DNA from 3 places in the Mesorhizobium sp. M4B.F.Ca.ET.143.01.1.1 genome. Region 3 is predicted to be linked to each of the others. Evidence: riboswitches for the same ligand, from Rfam matches in the RefSeq annotation. Region 3 holds a riboswitch; each other region holds the start of a gene.
The links. A riboswitch is a leader RNA that binds a small molecule or an ion and turns the genes downstream of it on or off. The one in region 3 is predicted to bind thiamine pyrophosphate.
Positions count from the first base shown of each region.

Region 1 (7,785 bases), on a different contig from region 3:
GCGGCGATGGTCTTCTGGAACGAGGCCGGATCGCGCTCGTAGTAGGAGGGGTCGGCGATGTTGTTCTCCAGCCGGGATATCGAGGCGGTTACTGCCTCGATCTTCTTTGGCAGCGATTCCAGCGCGAATTTCTGCTTGAACGACAATTTCTTCGCCGGGCCTTTCGGCGCGGCCGTTTCAGATCTCGCTGCGGCGGGCGTTTCGCCGGCCTCCGCCCTTGGCCTTGCCTTGCGGTCTTCGAGCTTCGAGCCGCCGCGCTGCGCCAGCATGTCGGAATAGCCGCCGGCATATTCGATCCAACGGCCGCCGCCATCCGGTGCGATCACGCTGGTGACGGTGCGGTCGAGGAAATCGCGATCGTGGCTGACCAGGATGACGGTGCCGGCGAAGCCGGCCACCAGTTCCTGCAGCAACTCCAGCGTCTCCATGTCGAGGTCGTTGGTCGGTTCGTCGAGCACCAGCAGGTTGGCCGGCCTGGCCAGCACGCGGGCGAGCAGCAGGCGCGCCCGCTCGCCGCCCGAAAGCTCGCGCACCGGCGTGCGCGCCTGCTCCGGCTTGAACAGGAAGTCCTTCATGTAGGAGACGACATGGCGCTGCTCGCCATTGACGAGAAGGTTCTCGCCGCGCCCGTCGGTGAGGTAATGCGCCAGCGTCTCCTGCGGATCGACGGCCTCGCGCTTCTGGTCGAGCGTGGCGATCTCGAGATTGACGCCGAGCCGCACGTTGCCGGCGTCCGGCGCCAGCTCGCCGGTCAGCATCTTCAGTAGCGTCGTCTTGCCGGCGCCGTTCGGCCCGACCAAGCCGACGCGGTCGCCGCGCTGGATGCGCGTGGAAAAACCCTTGACCACGGTGAGGTCGCCGAAGCTCTTTTCGATGCTCTTGGCCTCGATCACCAGCTTGCCGGACTCGGCGGCGTCGCTGGCCACCAGGGTGGCAGTGCCCTCGGCGCCGCGATGGCTGCGGAAACGCTGGCGCATGGTCTGCAACTCGCCGAGCCGTCGCATGTTGCGCTTGCGCCGCGCGGTCACGCCGTAGCGCAGCCAGTGCTCCTCGCGCACGATCTGGCGGCCGAGCTTGTGCTGCTCGCGCTCTTCCTCTTCCAGTACCTGGTCGCGCCACTCCTCGAAATGGCCAAAGCCCTTGTCCAGCCGCTTGGTCTGGCCGCGGTCGAGCCAGACGGTGGCGCGCGAAACGCGCTCGAGGAAGCGGCGGTCGTGCGAGATCAGGATCACCGCCGAGGAGGTGCGGGCAAGCTCCTCCTCCAGCCATTCGATCACCGACAGGTCGAGATGGTTGGTCGGCTCGTCCAGCAGCAGAATGTCGGGCTCCGGCGCCATGACGCGGGCAAGGGCGGCGCGGCGCGCCTCGCCGCCGGACAGGTCGTTCGGCCGCTCCTCGCCGGTGAGGCCGAGATGCTCCATCAGATAGGTGGCGCGGTAGGGATCGTCGGCCGGCCCGAGCCCCGCCTCGACATAGGCGCGCACATTGGCGAAGCCATCCATGTCGGGCATTTGCGGCAGGTAGCGCACCGTCGCCGAAGGCTGGCGGAACACCTCGCCGTCCTGCGGCTCGATCATGCCGGCGGCGATTTTGAGCAGCGTAGACTTGCCGGAGCCGTTGCGGCCGACCAGCGCGATCTTGTCCCCGGCGGATGCGCTGAGTGCCGCCCCGTCGAGCAGCGGCGTGCCGCCGAAGGTCAGTCTTATCCCGTCGAGATTGAGAAGAGGCGGGGCCATGTCAGCTTTCAGGAAGAGGATAGGGGTGAGCGAGCAGCAGCGCGCGGCCGTGGCCGAGAGCGATCTCAAGCCGCCCCTTGACCTCGTTGGATATAGTCAGCGACGAGCCGAACGCCACCTCGACCTGGTCGAGCGGCCATTTGGCGCCGGTGACGCTGAGGCCGGAAAGATCGGAAAAGCCGAGCACTGAAAACAGCGTGCCGTCGGCATAGTCGAAGCCGGCCTTGCCCGGCAGAAGGGGGATGCCCTCCTGCGCGCCGCTGGTCAAAAGCACGCTCATGCCGGCCTCGGCCAGGCGGACGGCGAGGGCCAGATGCAGGAAGGCGTGGTCGGCGCGCTTGCCGCCGAAGGCGCCGGCCAGCACCAGGCCGGTGGCGCCGCGCTCGAGCGCCGCGGCGATCGCCAGCTCGCCGTCCGTCTTGTCCTTCTCGGCCGGAAACACCTGGCGCGGCACGGCGGCCAGATCATGCGGCAAGTCCGCCGGCACGGAATCGAAATCGCCGACCCAGAGCTCGGGCGTCAGGCCCAGCATGCGGGCATGGCCGATGCCTCCATCGGCGGCGATGACGCGCGCGCCAGCAAGCTGGCTGTCGAGCCGCGGCGTGCGGACGAGGTCGCCGCCAAGCAGGATGGTGAATGTGCCCATGGGCGTCGCCCTTATCAGCCTCGCCGGCGAAACGGAAGCGGCGCCTGGGAAACCCGGCAAACTTCCGCTTGCGCGGTGCCGTAGCCGGGCCTATGTGTCGAAACGCTCTAACGGGGTGCCGGACGCGGGTTTTCGCGGGCCGGCTGAGAGGCAATCGCCAACCCGCTGAACCTGATCCGGTTTGTACCGGCGGAGGGATTAGACGTTTCGGAACATCCGACGCCTCAATTCCTTTCAACACCAACGAAGGAGGCGCCGATGCGCACGCTCTTATCCCACCTTGTTCTGGCCACCGGCCTGGTTTCGCTTCTCGCGGGCCCTGCGGCCGCGAAGGACAAGCTCACCGTCTACACCTATGAAAGCTTCACCGCCGAGTGGGGGCCAGGCCCGGCGGTGAAGAAGGAATTCGAGGCCGAATGCGGCTGCGACCTCGAATTCGTCTCGGTCGCCGACGGTGTGGCGTTGCTCAACCGCGTCAAGCTGGAAGGCGCGGCGACCAAGGCCGACATCGTGCTCGGCCTCGACACCAACCTGACAGCGGAAGCCAAGGCAAGCGGCCTGTTCGCGCCGCATGGCGGCGTGTCGGGCCTCAACGTCCCCGGCGACTGGAGCGACGACACGTTCGTGCCGTTCGACTACGGCTATTTCGCCGTCGTCTACGACACCGAAAAGCTGAAAGTCCCGCCGAAGAGCCTGAAGGAACTGGTCGAGGGCAGCGCCACCGACAAGATCGTCATCCAGGATCCGCGCACCTCGACGCCCGGCCTCGGCCTGCTGCTCTGGGTGAAGTCGGTCTATGGCGACAAGGCGCCGGAAGCCTGGGCCAAGCTCAAGCCCAAGGTGCTGACGGTGACGCCGGGCTGGAGCGAGGCCTACGGCCTGTTCACCAAGGGCGAAGCGCCGATGGTGCTGTCCTACACGACCTCGCCGGCCTATCACATGGTCGCGGAAAACACCGAGCGCTACCAGGCCGCGTCCTTCGAGGAGGGCGAATATCTGCAGATCGAGGTTGCCGGCATCACCACGACAGGGGCGAAGAATCCGCTGTCGGAAAAGTTCATCGCCTTCATGACCGGCCCGAAATTCCAGGATGTCATCCCCGAAACCAACTGGATGTTCCCGGCCGGCAAGACCGACAAGCCGCTCAATCCGGCCTTCGACAAACTGATCAAGCCGACCAAGACCTTGCTGTTCAGCGCCGAAGAGGTCGCCGCCAACCGCAAGGCCTGGGTGGACGAATGGCTGGCGGCGATGAGCAAGTAGGTTTTTCGATGCTTGCGCCAAGCCACCCCCCGCAAGGGGGGAGAGATCACACAATCTTCGGAAGGGAGCCTTTGCCGCTGAGGACAGGCGCCGGCTCGGATGACTTGGCATCCTTCCTCTCCCCCGTCGATCGGGGGAGAGGTGGCGAGCGAAGCTCGACGGAGTGGGGGTCGACCTTGGCGCGCATCAAGACGATGCTTGCACGCGATCCTCTTTCCTGTGTCCGCTGCGGCGGTTTCCAGGTGGTTCCCCCACTCCGTCGCCGCTTCGCGGCGCCACCTCTCCCCCCTCCGGAGGGAGAGGAAAGGAGCCTCCGCGGGGGAGATGGCCGGCAGGCCAGAGGGGGGCGCGAAGGAACGCGGCTTTCGCTAAGTTCCGCCAAGGTGCAGCGTGCGGCTCGCGCCTCGCTCTGACCCCCGCATTACCGCCGGCATCGCCGCGCTAGGCGCCATCGCCTTGCTGATCGGCGGGGCCTTTGCCGGCCTTGTCCTCGAAGGCGCGCATGATTTCTCCGGCGCCGCCTCGGCCTTCGATCCCTATCTGCTGCGCGTCGTGCGCTTCACGCTGTGGCAGGCGCTGTTGTCGACGCTGCTTTCCGTCGTGCCGGCGTTGTTCGTCGCACGCGCGCTTTCCCGGCATCCGCGATTTCGCGGGCGCGGCCTGATCCTGCAGCTCTTCGCCCTGCCGCTGGCGCTGCCGGCGATCGTTGCGGCGCTCGGCATTCTGGCACTCTATGGCAGCGCCGGCTATTTCGCCGGCCTGCTCGGCGGCCGGGATTGGCCGGGCATCTACGGACTGTCCGGCATCCTCGTCGCCCATGTCTTCTTCAACCTGCCCCTGGCCACGCGCCTGTTCCTCGAGGCGCTGGGCACTGTGCCGGCCAATCACTGGCGGTTGGCAAGCCAGCTCGGCATGGGCGTCCGGCCCGCCTTCCGGCTGATCGAGTGGCCGGCGCTGCGGGCGGCGCTGCCCGGCGTCGCCGGGCTGGTGTTCATGCTGTGCATCACCTCCTTCACCATCGTGCTGACGCTCGGCGGCGGGCCGGCCGCCACGACGCTGGAGGTCGCCATCTACCAGGCGCTGCGCTTCGATTTCGATCCGGCGCGGGCGGTGACGCTGACGCTGCTGCAGATCGCGCTGACCTTCGCCGTGGTGCTGGCGCTGACGCGGCTCGGCGCCAACACGGCCGGCGACGCCAACCTGCCGGTGGCGGCGCGCCGCTACCTTTCGGCGAGCCCGGCGGAAACCTTGCTGAACGCGGCCCTGATCGTGCTCGCCCTGCTGTTCGTGGCCGGCCCGATAGCGGCGACGGTCGCGGCAGGCCTCGGCGCCGACCTCGGCCGGCTGGCCGGCGAGGGCGCGGTGCGGCAGGCGACGCTGACCAGCGTGGTGCTGGCCTTCCTGTCGGCGTCGCTCGCGGTGACGATGTCGCTGGCGCTGATCGCGGCGCGCCGGGCGCTGGCCCTGAAACGCCGTTCCGGCCGCAATACATTGCTGGAACATGCAGCGGATACCGGCGCCGGCTTCGTCCTCGTCGTGCCGCCCATCGTCGTCGGCGCCGGCTGGTTCCTGCTCTTGCGCACAGTCAGCGACGTCTTTGCCATTGCCCCGCTGATGGTCGTCGCCGTCAACGCGGTGATGGCGATGCCCTTCGCCATCCGCGCGATCCGCCCTGCCTATGACGCGGCAAGCGAGCGCCACGAGCGGCTCTGCCTGCTGCTCGGCATATTCGGCTGGAACCGGCTCAGCCTGATCGACTGGCCGTCGCTCAGGCGGCCGCTCGCCACCGGCTTCGCCTTCGCCATGGCGCTGTCGCTCGGCGATCTCGGCGTCATCGCGCTGTTCGGCAGCGATTCCGTGCAGACCTTGCCCTATCTTCTCTTGGCGCGCATGGGCAGCTATCGCACCGCCGACGCCGCCGGCCTCGCGCTTTTGCTCGGCCTCGTCTGCCTGGCGCTGGTGCTTGCCGCCGACCGGCTCGGGCGCGGGGAGAGATCATGATGCCGGCGAACGAAAGCAAGGCGAAAGGGGCGACGGTTCGGCTGGAGGACGTGTCATTCGACTATGGCGAAGCGCCGTTCCGTTTCGACGTCGGGTTCGCCGACGCGAAGATCACCGCCATCATGGGGCCGAGCGGTTCGGGAAAGTCGACGCTGCTCAACCTTGTGGCCGGTTTCGAGGCGCCGCGTTCGGGGCGCGTGCTGATCGACGGCAGCGATGTCAGCGCCGCGCCGCCTTCGGCACGGCCGGTCTCGATGGTTTTCCAGGAGAACAATCTGTTCGCGCATCTTTCGGTGGAGCGCAATGTCGGGCTTGGCCGCTCGCCATCGCTTAGCCTCGGCGAGGCCGACCATGCGGCGATTGCCGAGGCGCTGGCGCGTGTCGGCCTTGCCGGCAAGGAGAGGCGGCTGCCGCGCGAGCTTTCCGGCGGCGAGCGGCAGCGGGTTGCGCTGGCCCGCGTGCTGGTGCGCGACCGCCCGGTGCTCTTGCTCGACGAGCCCTTCGCTTCGCTCGGACCGGCGCTGCGCGACGACATGCTCGATCTGCTCGCCAGCGTCCATGCCGAACGGCAGATGACGGTGCTGTTCGTCACGCACCAGCCCGAGGATGCGCGCCGCATCGGCCAGGACATGGTGTTCCTCGACAACCACACGGTCGCCGCGACGGGGACGGCGGCCGATTTCTTCGACGGCTCTGGACCGGACGCCTTCCGGCGCTATGTCGGCATGGACGCGGCCAAAGGGTCGCGCCTCGACGACCGCGGATGAGGCGCTCGGGTTCTGTTCGGTGCAGGCCGTTGCCTCAAAACCACAGTGCATTTTCGGGCGGCATGCATCGCCGCCGGATCATGGCGTGTTGCCCGGAAGCGGACATAATTTACGCTCAAACCGGGTTTGGGTGATGCAGCGTTTGCTTGCCTTGACTGGAGGAGTATGGCTAGGTCCGCCCATACTGGTCCGGCACAGGCCGTGATTTGCCCGCAAAGATTTGGAAAGGAAGCCGATCTGCCGACCGGCAAGCATAGAGTGCTGACGAAACCGCTGGCGCGCCTCCTCGCGTTGGCCGGCCTTGCCGTGGCGCTGGCCAGCTGCCAGATGTTCACGCCGCCGGATGTGCAGGAATCCGGTTTCCAGCCGTCCGACAAGCCGATCACCGTCGACAATGTCGTAGCCAACTCGAAGCTCGCCGAAATGGCGAAGGCGCAGCACCCGCGCATCCTTGCCACCTATGGCGGCGAATATTCCGATCCCAAGCTCGAGCGCATGGTGGCCAAGGTCGTCGGCAGCCTGACGGTGGTGTCGGCCAATCCGACCCAGACCTATCGCATCACCATCCTCAATTCGCCCAACGTCAATGCCTTCGCGCTGCCCGGCGGCTACCTCTATGTCACCCGCGGCCTGCTGGCGCTGGCCAATGATTCGTCCGAGCTCGCCGCCGTCATCGCGCACGAGATGGGCCATGTCACCGCCAATCACGGCCTGCAGCGCCAGCAGCTCGAAGCCGAGGAAGGCTTGGCGACCAAGGTGGTGTCGGACGTGCTGGGCGACAGTCCGACGGCCAAGGCGGCGCTCATCCGCGGCAAGCTGAGGCTCGCCCAGTTCTCGCGCAACCAGGAACTGCAGGCCGACGCCATCGGCATCAAGTCGATCGGCGAGGCGGGTTATGATCCCTATGCCGCCGGCCGCTTCCTGCAGTCGATGTCGGCCTATACCGATTTCCGCTCGATCAGCGGCGCCACCGATGCCAGCCTCGACTTCCTGGCCACGCATCCGAACACGCCGCAGCGCATCGAGCTTGCCCAGCGGCTTGCCCGCAACTTCGGCCCGCCGGGCATCGGCACGCGCGACCGCGACGCCTTCCTCGCCGGCATTGACGGGCTGCTCTACGGCGATACGCCGGAAGAGGGCTATGTGCGCGGCCAGACCTTCCTGCATCCGGGCCTCGGCGTGTCGTTCACGGTGCCCGACGGCTTCGTCATCGACAATTCGGCGGCGGCGGTGACGGCAACCGGCCCCGGCGACATGGCGATCCGCTTCGATGGCGTCTCGATCGACAAGTCGCGGGCGCTGACCGACTATATCCGCAGCGGCTGGGTGGCCGGCCTCGACGAGTCAAGCGTTCGCCAGGAAACCATCAATG
Region 1 covers NZ_SRSR01000005.1:325,068-332,852, reverse strand. Annotated here, with positions in the region: gene EN786_RS15220 (ABC-F family ATP-binding cassette domain-containing protein) at 1-1,736, opposite strand, end outside; gene EN786_RS15215 (thiamine diphosphokinase) at 1,738-2,382, opposite strand; TPP riboswitch at 2,484-2,597, shown strand; gene thiB (thiamine ABC transporter substrate binding subunit) at 2,641-3,645, shown strand; gene thiP (thiamine/thiamine pyrophosphate ABC transporter permease) at 4,036-5,646, shown strand; gene thiQ (thiamine ABC transporter ATP-binding protein) at 5,646-6,413, shown strand; gene EN786_RS15195 (M48 family metalloprotease) at 6,672-7,785, shown strand, end outside.
Region 1: another riboswitch for thiamine pyrophosphate. It lies ahead of thiB (thiamine ABC transporter substrate binding subunit); the one in region 3 lies ahead of thiC (phosphomethylpyrimidine synthase ThiC).

Region 2 (7,785 bases), on a different contig from region 3:
GACGATCAGCGACTTGGCCGAGGTGTTGGCGAAAGACTGGAGCTTGCCGGAGGCCACACCCTGGTCGACGAGCTTGCCGGCGACCGTCTGCGAGCGCGGAATGACCAGGCCGGCATCCGGATCCCACAAGCCGCCCTGCACCATGCTCTCTTCGATCAGCGGAAACTTTTCCTTGATCTCGGCCGGCTCGATCAGCCGCGCCCGGGTGCCGAAGGATTTGGCCGAAGCGATCTTGCGCTTGATCTCCGCCATGCGGCTGTCGTCGCCGACGCGCGCGACTTCGAGGCCGCCAATGCGCGCGTAATGGCCCATCTTCTCGTAAAAATCGATCGAATAGAGCGTTGTCCAGCAGGACAGGAAGTCATGGCTGGTCGTGTAGCAGAAGTCGGACGCGTGCGCCGTCGAGCCGATATCGGTCGGGATGCCGGACTTGTCGATGCCGACAATGTCGTCCCATCCGCGCTCGATCAGGTGATGGGCGATGGAAGCGCCCACGATCCCGCCCAGCCCGACGATGACGACCTTCGCCTTTTCCGGAAACCCTGCCATTGCCCGTGACTCCAAAGTGGTAAAGCGGGCGGACTATAGGGCGGAGCGGTGTCGCGATTGAAGCCTGTTTGCGACATTACGAAAAGACCGAGCGACCCTGACGACCGAACATGCTTCCTTCGGACGCCACAGGCGAGGATTTTTGCCATGCGACGGAGTCAGTCGGACCGCTCCATGAGCTTCTGGAAGACAAGCTGCTTACCTTCGCGCACGCTGTCTTCAAGCGGCTTCGCCTTCGCCAGATGCGCGGCGATCGCGCTGGCCAGCATGCATCCCGTCCCACGCATCGATGCTGCAAGGCGTGGTGTGTCGAAGCGGAGTGGTTCTTGGTTCGAGCGCAACAGAATGTCGGTCGATCGCGGTCCCGATGCATGACCGCCCTTGATCAGCAGGGCCTGCGCACCTGCGCCGAGCAATTCCTGACCCTGCCTGATCGCGCCATCCTCGTCGGTTGCGCGTTCCGCCGGGACAAGAAGCGCCAGCTCGATGAGATTGGGCGTGACCAAGCGGCAAAGCGGCATCAGGTCATGCTTCATCGCCGCGACCGCGTCAGCTTCCAGCAGCGCCCGGCCTGAGGTGGAGGCCAACACCGGATCGAGTATTGCCGGCACCCGAGGACTTTCGCGCAGCACGGCCGCAACGGCCACGACGGTCTCGGCAGTCGCCAGCATGCCGATCTTGATGGCGACCACCTCGTTGGCCTGCAGCGCGGCGCGCATCTGGTCGGCCACCAGGCGTGGCGATGAGCGGTGTATTTGCGCCACGCTTTCTTGCGTCTGTACTGTCAGCGCGGTCACGGCCAGGCAGGTGCGCACGCCAAGCGAAGAGATCGTCTCGATATCGCGTGCAAGTCCGGCACCCCCGCTGGAGTCGGATCCGGCAATGACAAGGACGTGCGGTTCTTGCCTCAGCGCCATCGCTCCGTCTTTGCGATCCATTCCCGCGTGCGCGCCTCGGGATCGGCATTCAATGTGATGTCAGTCACAACCGCCGCGCTGTCGGCGCCAGCCGCAAAGACATTGTCGAGCCGGTCAGGGTTGAGGCCGCCGATGGCGACCAAGGGGATTGGCGCGACCCGGCGCTTCCACTCGCCGATCCGCTCCAGCCCTTGCGGCACCCATTTCATCTTCTTCAGGATGGTGGCATAGACGGGACCGAGCGCGATGTAGTCGGGCTTGGCGGCGATGGCCGTTTCCAGTTCGGCATGATTGTGCGTGCTGAGCCCGAGCCTCATACCGGCTGCGCGTATCGCCGAGAGGTCGGCGGTCTGCAGATCCTCCTGGCCGAGATGGATGAAGTCGCAACCTTCCTCGATTGCCAGTTGCCAGTGGTCGTTGACGATGAGCTGGCATTGGTGCTCGGCACACAAGGCTTTCGCCTTGCGGATTTCGGCGCGCAGTCCGGCCTCGTCCATAGCCTTGATGCGCAACTGAACCAACCTGACGCCGAGGGGCGCCAACCGTTCGATCCACGCGGCGCAATCGACGATCAGGTAGAAGGGATCGAGCTTCATACGAAAACCGCCCTGCCGAATGTCGGCGTCGACGGCATCGCGACCTCGCGCGGTTCGAGCATTCCCGAGCGGAACGCCTCATGGCCGGCTTCCACCGCCTTGCCGAATGCGCGCGCCATGCCGACCGGGTCGGCAGCCTTGGCGACCGCCGTATTCAGCAGCACCGCATCGAAGCCGAGTTCCATCACGGTCGCGGCATGTGATGGCCGGCCCAATCCCGCGTCGACGATCAGCGGGATGCCAGGGAAATGTGCGCGCATCGATCGCAGCGCCGGGATGTTGACCGGCCCCAGCGCCGAACCGATGGGCGCGCACCACGGCATCAGGACCTTGCAGCCCGCCTCAAGCAGCCGTTCGGCGACGACGAGGTCGTCGGTGGTGTAGGGGAATACCGAAAAGCCGTCCTCGCTGAGGATGCGCGCCGCCTCGACCAGGCCGAACACATCCGGCTGCAGCGTGTCGTGGTTGCCAATCACTTCCAGCTTGATCCAGTTCGTGCCGAACACTTCGCGTGCCATCTTCGCGGTCGTGACCGCTTCCTTGACGGAATGGCAGCCGGCGGTGTTGGGCAGGATTTTCGTGCCAAGCGTGCTGATCAGCGCCCAGAATTTCTCGCCGGCTTTGCCGCCCGCCATCTCCCGCCGCAAGGAGACGGTCAGCACCGATGTGCCCGACGCCGTAACCGCATCGGCAAGGATGGCTGGCGACGGATATTGCGCCGTTCCGAGAAGCAGACGAGAGGGAAGCGTCGTCCCGAAAAGCTCCAGCATCGCTAGCCTCCCTGCATGGGCGAGAGGATTTCGATCCGGTCGCCGTCGCTCAAATGGAATTCCGCCCGATGGGCTTTGTGCACGAGGTCGCTGTTGACGGCCGTTGCCAGCCAATCGCCCTCATAGTCGAGCGCCGCAAGCAGCGCCGCCAGGGTTGTCGCCGTGATCTCGAGCGCTTCGCCGTTCACGATCAGTTTCATGTGTAGACTCCACAGGTTCGTGCTGCCTGAAGACAATTTCGGCTGCTTGCCGTGCCATGGCAGGCGCCAGAAGAAAGCCATGACGATAGAGGCCGTTGATCCTGACGGTGTCGCCGCTGGTTTCGACGCGCGGCAGGTTGTCTGGAAAGGCCGGGCGAACGCCGACGCCGGTCTCAAGGACCTCCGCCTCGCCAAAGGCCGGATGGAGCGCGCAGGCAGCGCTGAGCAACTCCATGATCGAACGGGCCGTGATCGATCCCCCGGACTGGCTTTCGATCATCGTCGCACCGATCATGAAACGGTGGTCGGCGCGCGGCACGATGTAGAGCGGAAAGCGCGGATGAAGCAGCCGGACCGGCCGCGACAGCGAGACGTCGGGCGCACGCAGGATCAGCATCTCGCCGCGCACGCCGCGCAGCCTGTCGTCGACAGCGGCCATTCCCGTGCAGTCGATCCGGCGATCGAAACCGCACACCTGCCTGATATCGGCGCCGAAGTGGAATGCGGCGCCCATGGCCGCGAGCCGGTCATGAAGTTTCGCCATCGCCTGGCGCGGGTCGAGGTGGGCCTCGTCGGGGAAGAGCAGCCCACGACGGAAGCGGCCGGCAAGGTCGGGCTCGAGGCGCGCGACTTGGTCTTCATCGACACGCCGGTGACCCGTCGTGCGGCTGGCGAAGCGGTCGAGCTCGCCCGCATCGCGCGGCGCGGCCACGACCAGCGTTCCGGCCCGCGTCACCTGGCCGGGCGTCGCCGCATCCCACCAGTCGGCGGCGTCGCGTCCGAGATCGAGCACCGGCTGCTCGGCGCTTTCACGCTCGCACCAGGGCGCCAGCATGCCGCCGGCGAACCACGACGCATTGCCGCCAAGGCCGGGCCTTGTCTCCGCAACCGTCACAGTCGCGCCGCGGATGGCGAGCTCGAAGGCGGCGGTGAGGCCGGCGACGCCGGCCCCATTGACCAGCACCTTCATGACGGCTCACGCCCCTGTGGTATGAGCGGTGCGCCGATCTCGTCCGCCGGCACATAGAGATCGCCGCCCTCACGGTATTTCAGCGCCATCGCCGCCATGCCTTCTTTCTGTGCCTCGGCCCGGATGTCGTGGGAAATGCGCATGGAGCAGAATTTCGGCCCGCACATCGAGCAGAAATGCGCCAGCTTGTGCGCCTCCTTGGGCAAGGTCTCGTCGTGGAACGAGCGCGCCGTTTCGGGGTCGAGCGACAGGTTGAACTGGTCTTCCCAGCGGAACTCGAACCGCGCGCGGGAAAGAGCATCGTCCCTGACCTTCGCCGCAGGGTGGCCCTTGGCGAGATCCGCGGCGTGTGCGGCGATCTTATAGGTGATCACGCCGGTCTTGACGTCATTACGGTCGGGCAGGCCGAGATGCTCCTTCGGCGTGACGTAGCAGAGCATTGCCGTGCCGAACCAGCCGATCATGGCAGCACCTATGCCGGAGGTGATGTGATCGTAGCCCGGCGCGATGTCCGTGGTGAGCGGCCCCAGCGTATAGAACGGCGCCTCGCCGCAGACGGCGAGCTGCTTGTCCATGTTCTGCTTGATCTTGTGCATCGGCACATGACCGGGCCCCTCGATCATCACCTGGCAGTCCTTGGCCCAGGCGATCTGAGTCAGTTCGCCTAGCGTTTCCAGCTCGGCGAACTGCGCGGCGTCGTTGGCGTCGGCGATCGAGCCCGGACGAAGGCCGTCGCCTAGTGAGAACGACACGTCGTAGGCACGGCAGATGTGGCAGATCTCGGCGAAGTGTTCGTAGAGGAAGCTCTCCCGGTGATGGTGCAGGCACCATTTGGCCATGATCGAGCCACCGCGCGAGACGATCCCGGTCACCCGGTCGACGGTCAGCGGGATATAGTGCAGCCGCACGCCGGCGTGGATGGTGAAATAGTCTACGCCCTGCTCGGCCTGCTCGATCAGCGTGTCGCGGTACACCTCCCAGGTCAGGTCCTCGGCGATGCCGCCCACCTTTTCCAGCGCCTGGTAAAGCGGCACCGTGCCGATCGGCACAGGCGCATTGCGCACGATCCATTCGCGAATGTTGTGGATGTTGCGGCCCGTCGACAGGTCCATCACCGTGTCGGCGCCCCAGCGGATCGCCCACACCATCTTCTCGACCTCTTCGGCCATCGACGAGGTGACGGCGGAGTTGCCGATATTGGCGTTGATCTTGACCAGGAAATTGCGCCCGATGATCATCGGCTCGCTCTCGGGATGATTGATGTTGGCGGGAATGATCGCCCGTCCGCGCGCCACCTCGTCGCGCACGAATTCCGGCGTCACGAAGTCGGGGATTGCCGCGCCGAAGGCTTCTCCGTCGCGCTCGAGCTTGCCGCGCAGGGCCTCGCGGCCCAGATTCTCGCGGATCGCGACGAACTCCATCTCGGGCGTGATGATGCCGGCGCGCGCATAGGCAAGCTGGGTCACCGCCTTGCCGGCTTTCGCCCGCAGCGGGCGATTGCGGATCGGAAATTCCGGCGTCAGGCGCTCGCCTGTCGCGAACCCGTTGTCTTCCGGCCGTACATGGCGGCCGTCATAGGCTTCGACATCGCCGCGTGCTGTAACCCATTCGTGGCGAAGCCGGGCAAGGCCCTTTTCGATGTTGGTTTCGACAGCCGGGTCGGTATAGGCGCCGGATGGATCGTAAACGGTAACGGGCGGCTCGCCGGCCGTCGGATGGACAGAGATCTCGCGCATCGGCACTTTGATCTGGGGGTGGAGGCTGCCTTGCTTGTGGATCTTGCGCGAGGCGGGCAACGGCCCCATCGACACGGTGGGGGTAAGGGCATTCATCTTGAGGCTCCTTTGCTCATGCATTGGAGACCCAGTTCTGTGCCGGAAGGATGAAAAGACGCTTTGGTCGCCCTGCCGAAACAGGACCTCGGGCATAGACTCCCGCAAAGCGCTTGCACCGTCCCTACGCCAGTATGAACTGGATCAGGTTCAACGGGTCACTGCGCCGCGAAAGCCAGCAGTATCTCAGCCCCTTGCCGGGACTCCCCTGGTGATTGCCTCAGGTTGGACGGGCCGGCGCCGCTTTGTCAAGCCGTGTTCGGCCGGCGCGGCGGCGGGAGAGACTTGCCCTTGTGGACGGGAGGTCGGCGAAACTCAGGCGAAAGCCCAGACGTCCTCGGCCTGGAAGCCGACCTGGTAGCCAGCGGTCTTCAGCTTGACCACCACCTGGCCGATCTCGGCCGCCGGCAGCGCGCCGACTTCGATCTTGATCATGCCGGGACGGTAGCGCTTGAGGTCGAGCTGCTCGAACACCATCCAGTCGGCGCCCTCGCAATCGACGAGGAAGGCGTCGATATAGGCAATGCCGTTGCGGTCGAGCAGCGTCTGCAGTGTCTCCGACGGCACCTCGATGTCCTTGAGGTGCGGCGCGAACTTGTTGAAGTTGGCGTCCGCCTCGCCCCAGGCGTTCTTGCCCGACATCAGATTGGTGTCGGTTACCGACGAGCAGCCGATGAACTCGATCGGCAGCGTGCCGTCTTCGAGCGCGGCGGCGTCAAATGTATGAACGGTGATCGTCCCCCTGGTCCGCGTCACCGCCACAGGCTCGATGATGAAGCGCCCGGTATCGGGATAGTTGGCGCGCAGGCGCTTCTGATTGTAGGGGATCGGTTCGACCAGCATCGCCCGCGCCCGCGCAATGCGGTGCAGCCAGGGCGTCACGTCGTCGAACAGCGCGCCGTCGCAGGCGCCGACATTGACCATCTGGAACGGCCTGCCGCCGAAGCGTGCCTTCAGCGCCGCCCGGGCGAGGAATTTCGTGCCGCGCAGCGCCGGCCCGCGATCGAGCAGCCCGGCCGGAAGGCCGAACGAGAGCGCGATGCGCGCCAGGTTGGAAGCGGAACTCATTGCGGGTCTCCGGGCTTGTCTCCGCCAACGACGTGCGGCGCGACGCGACGCTGGCCGGCCGAGGCCCATAGCGCCATCAGCGGGCAAGCAAGCAGCAGGAAGGGCGGCAGCAGGTTGGGGAAATAGATGCGTGTGTCGTGGATCGGGAACACCGTGAACTTGGCCAGAACGCCGAGCACCAGCGCCGCAAGCAGGATACCGGCGCGACGATCGAGGCGGAAACCGGCGCGGCCAAGCGCGTACCATCCGGCCAGCGCTAGCACCGAGACGCCCACCCAACTGTTGGCGTTGATCGCACGCAGCAGCGAGGCGGCGAAGGCCTTGAGGTAGGCCGCGAGCGAGAATGGCGGCTCGAAGCCGTCCATATTGTAGTGCTGCTCGATCGTGGAGAACCACAGATGCGGCCACCAGCCAGGGTGCTGGGCCCAGTGCGAAATGGCGAAATAGGCAATGAAGGAGGCGGCAAAGCCCGCCAGCGCGCCCCAGGCCCTTTGCCGGAAGATGATGAGCAGCATGGCGAAGATGGCCAGGAAGACGATGTTGTCCGGCCGCGCCATGAAGGCGAGGAACAGCAGGATCGCGGTCGCCGCCTCGCGTTTGCGCACATAGGCGAACAGGCCGCCGAGGAACAGTGCGGAGCACATCAGGTCCGGCGTCGACGCGCGCGCCGCGTCGCCGAAATCGGCCATGATCAGCACCGCGCCGACTATCGGAGCCAAGGCCAGCGCGCCTTCCGAACGCAGCCAGATGAGCGTGATGCCGCCGAACAGCAGCACCGAGACCACGGAGACCAGCCGCATAGCCTCGACCGGCGACACGACATGGCTGAGGCCGGACAGGATCTCGGCATAGAGGAACTTGATCCGGTACATGCCGAGCAGCG
Region 2 covers NZ_SRSR01000003.1:633,786-641,570, reverse strand. Annotated here, with positions in the region: gene EN786_RS10405 (FAD-dependent oxidoreductase) at 1-549, opposite strand, end outside; gene EN786_RS10400 (hydroxymethylpyrimidine/phosphomethylpyrimidine kinase) at 708-1,466, opposite strand; gene EN786_RS10395 (thiamine phosphate synthase) at 1,457-2,062, opposite strand; gene EN786_RS10390 (thiazole synthase) at 2,059-2,832, opposite strand; gene thiS (sulfur carrier protein ThiS) at 2,835-3,032, opposite strand; gene thiO (glycine oxidase ThiO) at 2,953-4,002, opposite strand; gene thiC (phosphomethylpyrimidine synthase ThiC) at 3,999-5,834, opposite strand; TPP riboswitch at 5,938-6,054, opposite strand; gene EN786_RS10370 (FkbM family methyltransferase) at 6,150-6,902, opposite strand; gene EN786_RS10365 (DUF2029 domain-containing protein) at 6,899-7,785, opposite strand, start outside.
Region 2: another riboswitch for thiamine pyrophosphate. It lies ahead of thiC (phosphomethylpyrimidine synthase ThiC); the one in region 3 lies ahead of thiC (phosphomethylpyrimidine synthase ThiC).

Region 3 (7,785 bases):
CAGCAAGCAGCTCATCTCTGCTCAGCAGCCCGGCATCCTCGAGCGCCTCGCAGTCCGGGAGATCGCGAAGCGTGTCGAGGCCGAACTCGAGCAGGACGCTTTTGTCGTCACATAGGTGTAGGGAGCGCCGGGCGTCGGACTGCGCGGGTTCGACGCGATCAGGCCGGTGCCGCAGATGGCCGATCAGGTCGCGACTGATTACTTCCCGAAAACCGACGACAATTCGGCGCGGGTAATCGGCTGGAAGTGCCGATGCACATCAGCATCAGCACGTCCGACCACGTCAGGTCCACGGCACGCCCGCTGCTTCCGCAGGCGCGGATGGCATCGGCATAGGCCGGCCGTGTCAGGTGCTTCCAGCCGCCGGCGACAGCGACGAGGTCATAGGGCCGTCCGCGCAGCTCTCGGATGTCGTCGATGAGAAGGTCACGGGCGAGCTCGCGGGAGAGACTGCACCGCAAGCGCGTCCCGCGCGCGCGAACTGCTCGATCAACTGATCTCAGACGACGACGAATCTCGTCCAGATTCCAAAAGCGGTGGCCGCAGCGGCGCTTTGCGGGCTCGCGTTACCACAGATCGCAGAACTGTGATCTCGCCTTGTGCCCGAGACCGCAATCTGGGCTCGCGACGAAGCATATCGCTTGCGATCATCAAAGGACGCGTCGACGCCGTCGGTTGCCTTTTCCACCGCCGCCTCACACATCGTGTTGGGGCTGAAGAGCTACCTGCAAATCCTCGCAACGGGCGCGGCCGCATCCTTGATTTTACAAATTGACACGTCTTGGTTTTTAGAAAATGCCACGTGCGATGATGGCGCCAAAAAAAAATGTCACGCGAGATGATCATGCCTGAGGTAAATGGTCCGCCAAAGTTGGGAAAGGTATACCGGTTGAATGGTGGATAGGTACGCCGGATAAAAAGGGCTTCGGGTTCCGGAAGACGAACTAATCGACGGATAGGCGCTGCTCGTGAGGGAAACTGCATGCGCATTACGGTTATGACCATCCAGGGATGTCGGATATGATCTTGAATAGTGACATTGCAGGCCAAAGAGCGGCCGAGAAGCTAGCAGAGGGCCTGAAATCGCAGGGCAAGCAGCAATACGAAGAAAGGTCGAGGGAACGCGAACGAGATGTGTCTCGTTAGGTCGCACGTTGCACCAGGGGTGCGTCGGAAGGCACTCCGCCGTGTCCTGAAGAGGTAGCCTGCACTTGAGAATAGCCACGGTGGTACCTTATTTTCGGCTGTGAAGCACACGAGACCCGCGACGTGAGACCCAGTTGCTCAATACCCAGTTGCTGGGTGAGCGTGCATGACTGCCAACGGAAGGTCTTGCACGCACCCTCGCGATCTTGAGCAATGGTCGCCATGACTTTCTTCTTGCAGGCTTTTGAGTGGCCCAGCCTGCAATCACCAGACCCCACCGACTCTAAAGAGCGTGGCAGACGGGATAGTCGAGGTTGCCCGGCACAATTACGCTCAAGGCTTGCGCCGCCCAGAGGACACGCTGAAAAGGCAGCATGGGCGCGCAAGCACGCCATTCACGAGAGGTTCGACATGAAGACTATGCAAGAAAAAGACATTCCGGCATTCGTGCAAGCAGTTGTGGAGGCCGGCTGCAACATTTGCGCGATTGGCAACTTGGGATATGTCTTTGGCGATGCTGATTTGACGCCGGCGCAACGGAGGTCCGTCGAGCCACAGCTGCGCAGGATTGCTGAGATCTACGGCGAACGCGATCATCTCATGGACGAGATAGCTGTATATCTGCGGTCGATCGGACGCCATGTCGAGGTTGAGCCGAAGACAGGTGTTTCCTGATGGCCGCGATCGATCGCGTTCCGTAGTCGCCATTTCTATTGGGTAACGAGCAGCCGTCTTCCAACCTCTGAAACAAAAAAGAGGTGACCCCCAAAGGCCGCTCTCGAGACCGCAAGTCTGAGCCGCTAACGCATTGCGATAACCAGGCTGTCCGAACTGGGCGTCGATGCCTTCCTCGACCAGGTCGCGGTAGGCGGCGATCTCATCTACCGCATGCATAGCCAAGCCAGAGAAGTTTTCGGCAGCGGAATTCTCGGTCGCTTCCCCTTTTATGACTAGAGGGTGCGGCCGATCCGGCCGCGACGATCTCGCAGGGATTGCCATATACGGCAACACGAACACCGGCGGATCAATACTCGGATAATGGCGGCCGGCTATGTAGCGATCGATCGCGCACCAACATATCAATGCAATAGCTTAGTTGCTTTCAAAGGCGGGTCTCTACGAACTGCAAGCAAGCTAAACGATTGCGTCAACTCTTCCTCGCAGAGCGAAAACTCCGCGCCCACGCGATTTCTCTGCTGGAACAGCGGCACATCCTCAGCGCCAGGACACGGCCGCCGCCGTCGGGTTTTACGAAGCCGGTGATTGCATAAGTTGCCCGCAAGATATCATTGGTATCGGGAACGCCGCCGATGCCGCATCCTGAATAGAGCGGCCGCTTGCACCTGCCAGCCCGACGACCAGATCATATCTGCAACTCCATCTACCTGGACGTGGTGCAAATCACCTCGCTGAAGCCGCAAATCGTCGCCTTCGACCAGGATAACCACATCCGTGACCGCCTGAGCTACTCGGTCGATCTCGACGCACATGGCCGATACAGTTTTTCCATCCTTCACGAAGCGAATGAGACTTTGGCCATTCCAGCCCTGGTCTACGGGGCGTGACTTGTCCCCGATGCATGCGCGAGCTCTCCGCTCGGCCGGCCGCCGGACGTCGCCACCGGCCGAAGGCGCCCGAAGGCGCCCGAAGGCGCTTGACAAAGCAGCACCGGCCCATTCAACTTGAGGCATTCACCAGGGGAGTCCCGGTAAGGGGCTGAGATACTGCTGGCTTTCGCGGCGCAGTGACCCGTTGAACCTGATCCAGTTCATACTGGCGTAGGGACGGTGCAAGCGCTTTGCGGGAGTTTACGCCCGAGGTCCTGCTGCAGCAGGTCTACAGAAGCGTCTTTTCATCCTTCCGGCACAGAACTGGGTCTCCAATGCATGAGCAAAGGAGCCTCACGATGAATGCCCTCACCCCCGCCGTGTCGACGGGACCACTGCCCGCCTCGCGGAAAATCCACAAGCCCGGCGTCCTCTACCCGCAGATCAGGGTGCCGATGCGCGAGATTTCCGTCCATCCGACGGCCGGCGAACCGCCCGTCACCGTCTACGATCCGTCCGGCCCCTACACCGATCCATCAGTCCAAACCAGCATCGAAAAAGGCCTTGCCCGGCTTCGCCACGAATGGGTCACGGCGCGTTGCGATGTCGAAGCCTATGACGGCCGCCACGTCCGGCCGGAAGACAATGGATTCGCCACCGGCGAGCGCCTGACACCGGAATTTCCGATACGCAATCGGCCGCTCAAGGCCAAGCAGGGCAAGGCGGTGACCCAACTTGCCTATGCGCGCGCCGGCATCATCACGCCAGAAATGGAGTTCGTAGCCATCCGCGAGAATCTCGGCCGCGAGGTGATGCGCGGCAAGCTGCAACGCGACGGCGAAGCCTTCGGCGCGGCGATCCCAGATTTCGTCACACCCGAATTCGTGCGCGACGAGGTGGCGCGCGGACGCGCAATCATTCCCGCCAACATCAATCATCCCGAGAGCGAACCGATGATCATCGGGCGAAATTTCCTGGTGAAGATCAACGCCAACATCGGTAACTCGGCTGTCACATCGTCGATGGCCGAAGAGGTCGAAAAGATGGTGTGGGCGATCCGCTGGGGCGCCGATACGGTGATGGACCTGTCGACCGGCCGCAACATCCACAACATCCGCGACTGGATCGTGCGCAATGCACCGGTGCCGATCGGCACGGTGCCGCTCTATCAGGCGCTCGAAAAGGTCGGCGGCATCGCCGAGGACCTCAACTGGGAGGTCTATCGCGACACGCTGATCGAGCAGGCCGAGCAAGGCGTCGACTATTTCACCATCCACGCCGGCGTGCGGCTGCACTACATACCGCTGACCGTCGACCGGGTCACGGGCATCGTCTCGCGCGGCGGCTCGATCATGGCCAAATGGTGCCTGCACCATCACCGGGAGAGCTTCCTCTACGAGCATTTCGAGGAGATCTGCGACATCGCCAGAGCCTATGACGTTTCCTTCTCGCTCGGCGACGGCCTTCGTCCCGGTTCAATCGCCGATGCGAACGACGCGGCGCAATTCGCCGAACTGGAAACACTTGGAGAACTCACCAAGATTGCCTGGGCAAAGGACTGCCAGGTGATGATCGAAGGCCCGGGCCATGTCCCCATGCACAAGATCAGGCAGAACATGGACAAGCAGCTCGCAGTGTGCGGTGAGGCGCCGTTCTACACGTTGGGGCCGCTGACGACCGACATCGCGCCGGGCTATGACCACATCACCTCAGGGATAGGTGCCGCCATGATAGGCTGGTTCGGCACCGCAATGCTTTGCTACGTCACGCCGAAAGAGCATCTCGGCCTTCCCGACCGCAACGACGTCAAGATTGGGGTGATCACTTACAAGATAGCCGCCCATGCAGCCGATCTGGCGAAGGGCCATCCGGCAGCGAAAACCAGGGATGATGCCCTTTCGCGCGCGCGCTTCGAGTTCCGCTGGGAGGACCAGTTCAACCTGTCGCTCGACCCCGAAACCGCACGGTCCTTCCACGACCAGACCTTGCCCAAGGAGGCGCACAAGCTGGCACATTTCTGTTCGATGTGCGGGCCGAAATTCTGCTCCATGCGCATTTCCCACGACATCCGTGCCGAGGCTCAGAAGGAAGGCATGGCGGCAATGGCGGCAAAATACCGGGAGGGCGGCGATCTCTACATGCCGGCGGACGAGACTGGCGTACCGGTCGTGCCGGAGGCTCCCAAACCATCATGAGGGTGCTCGTCAAAGGGGCCGGCGTTGCCGGCCTCACCGTCGCTTTCGAACTCGCCGCCCGCGGCGCGACGGTCACAGTCGCCGAGATGCGGCATGGCCTTGGCGGCAACGCGTCGTGGTTCGCCGGCGGCATGCTGGCGCCATGGTGCGAGCGCGAAAGCGCGGAGCAGCCGGTGCTGGATCTCGGACGCGACGCTGCCGACTGGTGGGATGCGGTGCTGTCGGGTCAGGTGACACGGGCCGGGACATTGGTCGTGGCCGCGCCGCGTGATGCCGGTGAGCTTGACCGGTTCGCCAGTCGCACGTCAGGGCATAGGCGCGTCGATGAAAACGAAATTGCGCTCCTGGAACCCGACCTCGCCGGCCGCTTCCGGCGTGGATTGCTCTTCCCCAACGAGGCTCACCTCGACCCACGCCAGGCGATGGCGGCACTTCATGACAACCTTGCGACCATGGGTGTCAAATTCCACTTCGGCTGCGACGCCCGGCCTGTTTCGGGTTTCGCCCGTCAGATAGACTGCATGGGAATGGCAGCGGCCGATGACAGGCTGCGCGGTGTTCGCGGCGAAATGCTGATCCTTCGCACGCCTGATGTCTCGCTGTCGCGGCCGGTCCGTTTGCTTCATCCACGCTTTCCGCTTTATGCCGTGCCGCGCACCGATCACCGTTTCATGATCGGAGCGACGATGATTGAAAGCCAGAGCGCCGGACCGGTGACGGCGCGTTCCATGATGGAGCTGCTGGGCGCCGCCCATGCCCTCCATCCGGCCTTTGGTGAGGCCGAGATCGTTGAAACCGGTGTGGGTGTCCGTCCGGCATTTCCCGACAATTTGCCACGCGTCGAAACAGACGGTGAGATCATCGCGATCAACGGTCTTTATCGTCACGGTTTTCTCCTCGCCCCCGCCATGGCGCGCCAGGCTGCCGGCCTGGTTTTCAGTCAAGACAGAACCAAGGAGCATGCTCATGAAACTGATGGTCAACGGCGAGGCGCGTGAGATTGCCGCCACCACGCTGGCCGAGTTGCTTGCCGCGCTCGACTATGAGGGCGATTGGCTCGCCACCGCCGTCAACGGCGACCTCGTGCACAAAGCCAACCGCACGGAGTTCCAGTTGAGCGACGGCGACCGGATCGAAATCCTCTCGCCCATGCAGGGCGGCTAGCATGTTGGAGCTTTATGGAACCGAGCTTTCGTCGCGCCTGCTTCTCGGCACCGCTCAATATCCTTCGCCGGCCATCCTTGCCGATGCAGTCAAGGCGTCGGGCACGTCGGTGGTGACCGTCTCGTTGCGGCGTGAGATGGCGGGCGGTAGAGCCGGCGAACAATTCTGGTCGTTGATCCGCTCGCTGGGCGCCAGAATCCTGCCCAATACCGCCGGCTGCCTCTCCGTCAAGGAAGCCGTCACCACCGCGAAAATGGCGCGCGAGGTCTTCGGCACCAACTGGATCAAGCTCGAAGTGATCGGCAATCACGACACGCTACAGCCGGATGTGTTCGGTCTGGTTGAAGCCGCCCGCATCCTGTGCGAGGACGGCTTTGCGGTATTCCCCTATACCACCGACGATCTCGTTGTCGCCGAGCGGCTGCTGGAAACGGGCTGCAAGGTCCTGATGCCGTGGTGCGCACCGATCGGTTCCGCCTTGGGACCGGTCAACATGACGGCGCTGCGCTCGATGCGCGGATATTTCCCTGGCGTCCCGCTGATTGTGGATGCGGGGCTCGGACGGCCGTCGCACGCGGCCACCGTCATGGAACTCGGCTTTGACGCCGTGCTCCTGAACACAGCGGTCGCCAAGGCGGCATATCCGGTCGGCATGGCGCGTGCTTTCGGTAAGGCGGTCGACGCCGGTCGTGAGGCGTTCAGTTCGGGAATGCTCGAACCGCGCGACGTCGCCGTGCCATCGACACCGATGGTCGGCAGGGCCGTTTTTTCATGAAGCTCGATCCCTTTTATCTGATCGTCGACAGCGCTGCCTGGATCGAACGGCTGGTCCCACTCGGAGTCCGGCTTCTGCAACTGCGCATCAAGACCGTGGATGAGGCTGGGTTGCGCGCGGAGATCCGCACCGCGAAGGCCTTGTGTGCTCGATACCAGTGCCAACTCATCGTCAACGACCACTGGCGCCTGGCAATCGAGGAAGGCTGCGACTTCATACATCTCGGCCAGGAGGATTTGCAGACCGCTGACCTCTTGGCGATACGGGCAGCCGGCGTAAGGCTCGGACTGAGCACACATGATCATCAGGAGCTGGAAACGGCGATGGCCGCCGAGCCTGACTACATAGCGCTTGGACCCATCTATCCGACCATCCTGAAGAAGATGAAATGGGCGCCGCAAGGGGTCGAACGGATCAGCGAATGGAAGCGCCAGGTCGCGCCGTTTCAATTGGTCGCCATTGGTGGCCTCAACCCTGAGCGGCTCGACGGTGTCTTTGCGGCTGGCGCGGACAGCGCGGCGGTGGTGACCGACATCACGCTCAACGACGACCCCGAGGCGCGCACGCGAGAATGGATCGAAAAGACGGACCAATGGCGCTGAGGCGAGAACCACATGTGCTTGTCGTCGGTGGATCGGACTCCAGTGGCGGTGCTGGAATTGCACGCGATATCGAGACGATCTCTGCCATTGGCGTGCGCACCTGTCTCGCCGTCACAGCGCTAACGGTGCAAACGCATGACGCCGTGATCGAAATCTATTATTCGCCACCTAGCCTGGTGGCCAATCAGATGTGCGCCGCGCTGCAGGCCAACGACGTGGCCACAATCAAGATCGGCATGCTGGCGACTGCCAAGATCATTGTTGCCGTTGCCGCAGTGCTGCGCAAATTTCCGCATGTCCCCGCAGTACTCGACCCTGTGCTGGCCTCCACCTCAGGCCGCGCACTTCTGCAAGCA
Region 3 covers NZ_SRSR01000006.1:65,965-73,749, forward strand. Annotated here, with positions in the region: partial or broken gene EN786_RS38635 (SMC-Scp complex subunit ScpB) at 1-461, opposite strand, end outside; gene EN786_RS39470 (hypothetical protein) at 1,360-1,821, shown strand; gene EN786_RS16270 (hypothetical protein) at 2,484-2,711, shown strand; TPP riboswitch at 2,833-2,949, shown strand; gene thiC (phosphomethylpyrimidine synthase ThiC) at 3,053-4,888, shown strand; gene thiO (glycine oxidase ThiO) at 4,885-5,886, shown strand; gene thiS (sulfur carrier protein ThiS) at 5,855-6,052, shown strand; gene EN786_RS16290 (thiazole synthase) at 6,054-6,827, shown strand; gene EN786_RS16295 (thiamine phosphate synthase) at 6,824-7,429, shown strand; gene EN786_RS16300 (hydroxymethylpyrimidine/phosphomethylpyrimidine kinase) at 7,420-7,785, shown strand, end outside.